One region of the Exiguobacterium sp. BMC-KP genome, then DNA from elsewhere that is predicted to be linked to it. Evidence: riboswitches for the same ligand, from Rfam matches in the RefSeq annotation. Region 1 holds a riboswitch; the other holds the start of a gene.

Region 1 (3,129 bases):
ATCCCCATAAAAACAAAAAGGCGCGATTTTTAAATAGGGATCGTTCCGTATTCATTTCAACATGTAGCATCATATACCTCCAGATTAGACGTCGTCGCGATCAAACAATCGTTCCTCAATCGAAAAAGCAGTCGTCATGATGTAAAAGTGTTTTCGATCTTTTTCGTCAGATGGGGATTGTGTGAACTCTTCTAATAAAGCACGATACTTTGTAGCAAAGCGTTGAAAGTCGGATTCAGACATCGTCAGTTCTTTTTGGAGCGATAAGCTCATCCAGTCTTCGACGTTTGAAGACACAGGAGAAAAAGCAGTTGTCGGAGCGGTGAGGACGCGTGTCTTTGCTCGGTCTAGTACCTCAAGATACGATTGTCGGGTCGCTTCTTTCGTCTCGACGAAGTTCAGAAGATGATCAGCAGGAATGTATCCTCGAGCAATCGCTTGATAGTATTTCAGTAGATTTCCACCTTGTTCTTCTGTCCGAACGAGGCGAATCAAGTCATGCTTTTCAAGTTCCCGCACGTGATAGAGGACCTTTGCGCGCGATAACGTCAGCAAGTGGGCCAACTGATGCACCGTATGCGGTTGTTCGACGAGAAACATGAGGATTTTTGTTCGTAACGGATCACTGATTACCTTCAACTGTTCATAGTTCTCTAATATGTGAATCGCTTTTTGTTCCATCCAATCATCTCCTTTTTAACCGGTTAACTTTTGTTAACCGTAAATCAAAAACTTCTTTTTGTAAACGATTACAAATTTATGTGAGGGTAACGACAAAGGAAAGAGCTGTTAGTTTCCATACAAAAACTGACTCCATTGACATACTCGTTCATTCTCATTCACCTCTTGCAAAAGTAGATGTGAGAATAAGCGAAATGTTTGAAGTCAGTTCAGCTGTTTTATATGGTTCAAGGCTAGATTAAACCGTCGTCGTATCTTTCCATTCCTGTTCGATGAAGGCATCACGACCAGAGGCGGCACGATCTTTTTTGTAGTGTTCTGGATTTTTCTTATGGAAGTCTTGGTGGTACTCTTCCGCTGGATAAAATTCAGAAGCGGCATCGATCCGCGTTACAATCGGTTGTTTAAAACGATTGCTTGCGGCAAGAGCGTCACGAGAAGCGATTGCTGCTTCATGCTGCGCATCCGTATGATAGAAGATTGCTGGTGCGTACTGCGTGCCGCGATCTTGGAATTGACCTTCTGCATCCGTCGGATCCGTTTGTGGCCAGTAGAGTTCAAGTAAACGCTCATACGGGAATAGGCTTGGATCAAACGTGATTTGGACGACTTCGAGATGTCCTGTCGTTCCTGTTTTTACTTGCTCGTATGTCGGATGATCGACGTGACCGCCCATGTAACCTGATACGATTCCCTCGATTCCTGGTAATTCTTCAAATGGTGTCACCATGCACCAAAAACATCCACCTGCAAATGTTGCTTTTTCCATCCGTCTCTTCCTCTCCGTGGGAAATTCCCATTGTATGTCTGACAGCGAGAAAAACGAAAACGACTCCTTCGCTTGGTTGCAAAAGGAGTCGCCGCTTTTTATCAACCAAAGCTTTCGCTTTGCTGGTCGTAGCACCTTGCTATGCGCAGGTTGCTGGGACGTCATCGATCCAGATCTCTCGGTCCACTCTTGATAAGGGTATATGAAGTTGATGTCATTCGTTATCATTGTTGTGATGATACCATTCCATAAGAAATAAAGTCAATCCTTAGGTTTTAAGGCACGTAAAACGGTCGCTCCGAGTGTTTTCGCACCAACCAGCAGCGCCTGTTCGTTGATTTCGTACTGCGGATGATGTTGTGGATAATTGACGCGACCATCCGTATATCCGGAGCCGGTAAAGAAGTAACTTCCCGGGACATGCGTTAGATAATGTGCGAAGTCGTCCGCCGCCATCATCGGTGTGAGTGCTCGAACAGATGCTTTCGGCAAGAAAGCAGCAGCTTCCTGAACGAGTTTTGTCTCATCCGGATGATTCCAGAGCGCGGGGTAACCCGTCGTGAAGTCAATCGAATACGAAGCACCGATGCCAGCACAAGTCGTTTTAGCGACAAGATCGACTTCTTGTCGGAGCTGATGCCGCAGTGTCTCGTTAAACGTTCGGATTTCCCCAACGATGCGTGCCTCACCCGTAACGATGTTTGGTGCCGTTCCTGCATGGAAAGAACCGATTGCGAGAACGGCAGGCTCAAACGGATCGACCCGTCGGCTGACGAGGTGTTGTAAGTTACAGACAAGCTGTGCACCGGCGACAAGCGCATCTTTTGTTTTATGTGGTGCTTGAGCATGTCCACCTTGACCGTGGACGATGATTTCGAATTCGTCGATGGCGCATAGCGTATGTCCTTCCCGAAAACCAATCGTGCCAACAGGTAAATCATTTTCAAGATGTGTCGCAAAAATTGCATCGACCCCTTCGAGGACGCCACCTTCAATCATTTGAATCGCACCACCGGGAAAGACCTCTTCCCCATGCTGGTGAATGATTCGAATTGTTCCTTGCAATTGATCGCGTAACGGATAGAGTGTAGCAGCAAGGGCCATCACCATCGCCGTATGACCATCATGTCCACAAGCATGCATGACACCAGGATGGATCGACCGGAAAGCAAGCGTTGTCTCTTCTTGGAGTGGTAAGGCATCAAAATCGGCGCGGACAGCAATCGTTGGACCAGGTTGTTTGCCTTCGATCGTCGCGACGACTCCGCGACCTCCAACGGCTGTTTGATGAGGAATGCCACGTTCCGCGTAAAAAGCAGCAATCCGTTCTGGTGTGCGGACTTCTTGGAAGGATAGTTCCGGATGGCGGTGGAAATCACGGCGTAACGCGATCATCGTTGGTTCGAATTGTTCAAGTGCTTCAAAAAGTTGTGTTTGCATCTTCAAGCTCCTTTGACGTGTGTCTTTTCGTGAAAATGGGTACAGATACAGGTAATCACGAAAGGGGATAATGAAACATGGGAGAAATCGTCGTTAACGCTGTACTTACAATCAAAGCAGGACTCGCGGATCAAGTATTCCCGATTTTACAAACGGTTTATCATGCCTCACAAAAAGAAGAAGGATGCTTGCGCTATTCCTTGCATCAATCGATCGAGGATGAGCATCAATTCATGTTG
Region 2 (3,129 bases), on a different contig from region 1:
TTCGACTTTGTAGCCTTTCTTTTCGAGTTGCGGCTGAATCGCTTGTTTGACCATGTCGCTATACGGACCGCTCGTCGCGCCAATCTTGATTGTCTTGTCTTTTTCGTCCGCACTGCTGTCTCCGCATCCTGCGAGGACTCCTGCACCGAGTAAGGCTGTGGCTAAAAAGGCATATCGTTTTTTCATGATTCCACTCTCCCTTTGTATGTATGATTAGCGTTTATCTGTTTTTCGCGCCAGTTGATTGCCAAGTGCTTGAATGCTTTGAACGATGACGATGAGGACAACGATCGTGACGATCATGATGACATTATCGTAGCGATAGTAACCGAATCGGATCGCGAGGTCACCGACACCTCCACCACCGACATTGCCAGCCATCGCCGAGAAGCCGATCAGGCTGATCGTTGTCAGGGTGATGCCTTGAATAATCCCTGGGAGTGCTTCCGGTAAGAGAACGCTGACGATGATCCGTAACGGTTTTGCGCCACAGGCTTCAGCGGCTTCGATCAAACCAGGTGGAATCTCACGCAGTGACGTTTCGACGAGTCGTGCGAGAAACGGAATTGCTGCGACACTGAGGCTGACGGACGCGGCCGTCGGACCAATCGTATTATCGAGTAACAGTTTCGTTAAAGGAATAAGGGCAACCAGCAAGATGATGAACGGCAATGACCGGACGATGTTGACGACGAAGTCAAGGACACGTCGGATAGCAACGTTTTGAAAGAACAGACCACGATCGGTGACGAACAAAATAATCCCGAGCGGAATCCCGACAACCAATGCGAATGTAAGAGAAATTCCGACCATCCATGCCGTCTCACCGAGTGCTTTCAGGAGCTCGGGTAACATCATTTGAATACGTTCAAGCCACATCCTGAATCACCTCGAGTGCATGAAGTTCAGTTGCGAGCCAGTCAAGGGCAGGGGCGATTTGGTCGGATGATCCCGTCAAACTGACGATCAGGACACCAAAGGCGACGTCTTGAATGTAGTCGACCTTCCCGTGCAAGATACTGACCGAGATATCGTAACGCCGAATGGCTTCTGATAGTGTACTCTCACCAGTTTTCTCACCTGTGAACTGTAAACGGATGATTTTTCCGGGTGTCGCTTGCAAGATGCGTTCCGGCAGTTCAATCTGTAGTGCCGTATCGACGTAATGTTGTGTGACCGGATGTTTGGCTTGACTGAACAAGTCATAGGTCGAAGCGACTTCGACGACTTCTCCTTGCGACATGACGGCGACGCGGTGGCAAATCTGTTTGACGACATCGATCTCATGGGTGATAAGAACGATCGTTAGACCGAGTCGTTCATTCAAATCTTTCAACAAATCCAAAATCTGCAGCGTCGTGACCGGGTCAAGGGCAGATGTCGCTTCGTCACATAACAGGACGGTCGGATTGTTCGCGAGTGCCCGGGCAATCCCGACGCGCTGTTTCTGCCCACCGCTCAGCTGACTCGGGAAATTCGTTTCAAATCCTTCGAGTCCGACAAGCGAAACGAGCTCACGAATCCGTTCTGGGAAATCGGCGCGTTTCACACCAGCTGACTTGAGTGCAAAAGCGATGTTATCCGCGACGTTACGTGATTGAATCAATTGGAAGTGTTGAAAGATCATTCCGGTCCGCAGTCGTAGTTGGCGCAAGTCCGCTTTAGACATCCCACCGAGCGAGACACCGTCGACCTTGATCGTTCCTTGTGTTGGATGCTCGAGTCCGTTGATCAGGCGAAGCAACGTACTCTTACCGGCACCGGATTCACCGATGATGCCGAAGATCTCTCCTTTTTGAATCGTCAAATCGACATCCCGTAATGCAAAAATCGGGGTCCGGTCTCGGACGAACCGTTTTGTAATGTGTTTGAATTCAATCATCCGCTCATCTCCTCATACAAAAAAAGTCGCTTTTTCCTAGTAGCAGAGCAACCAGAAAAAAGCGACGAAAGTGTAAGATTTCGTAACTTATCTCTCAGAATGAATCCATTCTGTAGGATGTGGCACCGTTCCTAATAGGTGGTTGCCGGACGTCGTTGGGCCTAATCCCTCGGTCGCTCTCGATAAGTAGTTATGCTGTTGGGATTTACTCTAACGGAAATGATTCCCATCTGTCAAATGTTTTTTCAGAATTATTCCGCAACAGGCGTCCGGAACAGGTTGAGCGTTCCGATTCGGTCAATGGCTTCCTCCAACCGTTCGACATCAGCAATCAAGCTAATTCGGACATAACCTTCTCCGTATTCACCGAAGAACGATCCCGGGGTTACGGCAACGTGCGCTTCGTCAAGCAGGTGATCGGTGAAGCTTTGGGATGTGTATCCTTCAGGCACCGGAAGCCAAACGAAGAATGAACCGCCTGGACGTGGTCCACTCCATCCAATTTCATCGAGTTTTGCGAACAACGCATCGCGGCGAGTTTCATACAGATTACTTAACTCGCGGACGCATGTCTGTTCGCTCGTTAAGGCAACGGTCGCCGCATGTTGAATCGGTGTGAATGCACTGACGTAGAGATGTTCTTGGTACGTCTCGATGCTTGAGATGACAGACGGATTTCCGATTGCGAAGGCAATCCGGAAGCCGGACATATTAAAGCGTTTTGAGAGCGAAAATAGCTCGATGCCGACGTCTTTTGCGCCTTCTGTTTGCAAGAAACTTCGGGTCGGACCATCGAAGCTGATACCGCCGTATGCTAAGTCATGGACGACACAAATATCGTTCGCATCCGCGAAAGCGACCGTTTGTTCGAAGGCTTCCGCTGTTGCCGTGGCGCCAGTTGGATTACTCGGATAGTTGAGGAACAACATCCGGGCACGCTCAACGTCTGTCGTATCGAGCAAATCATAATCCGGTAAGAAGTCGTTTTTCTCAAGCAACGGTAAGGTGATCGGGTATGCACCGGCAAGTGCAGCACCAGACAGGTAATCCGGGTATCCGGGATCCGGAACGATGACACCTTCCCCAGGGTTAACGATCGTTTGCGGTAAGGCGACGATTCCTGCCTTACTACCGAGAAGAATCGCGACTTCCGTTGCCGGATCGATCGTGACACCAAATTCGCTTGCGTAAAATCGCGCGACAGCTTGTTTTAGAAAATCATGTCCACGAAACGGTGGATATTGAAG

What was found. A riboswitch is a leader RNA that binds a small molecule or an ion and turns the genes downstream of it on or off. The one in region 1 is predicted to bind S-adenosylmethionine.
Region 2: another riboswitch for S-adenosylmethionine. It lies ahead of ADM98_RS15630 (methionine ABC transporter ATP-binding protein); the one in region 1 lies ahead of msrA (peptide-methionine (S)-S-oxide reductase MsrA).

Annotation. Positions count from the first base shown of each region.
Region 1 covers NZ_LGIW01000014.1:265,805-268,933, forward strand. Annotated here, with positions in the region: gene ADM98_RS05270 (MFS transporter) at 1-73, opposite strand, end outside; gene ADM98_RS05275 (winged helix-turn-helix domain-containing protein) at 85-681, opposite strand; gene msrA (peptide-methionine (S)-S-oxide reductase MsrA) at 920-1,450, opposite strand; SAM riboswitch class I at 1,546-1,649, opposite strand; gene ADM98_RS05285 (M20 metallopeptidase family protein) at 1,712-2,890, opposite strand; gene ADM98_RS05290 (putative quinol monooxygenase) at 2,968-3,129, shown strand, end outside.
Region 2 covers NZ_LGIW01000015.1:1,908,865-1,911,993, reverse strand. Annotated here, with positions in the region: gene ADM98_RS15640 (MetQ/NlpA family ABC transporter substrate-binding protein) at 1-186, opposite strand, end outside; gene ADM98_RS15635 (methionine ABC transporter permease) at 214-879, opposite strand; gene ADM98_RS15630 (methionine ABC transporter ATP-binding protein) at 869-1,882, opposite strand; SAM riboswitch class I at 1,967-2,071, opposite strand; gene ADM98_RS15625 (aminotransferase class I/II-fold pyridoxal phosphate-dependent enzyme) at 2,134-3,129, opposite strand, start outside.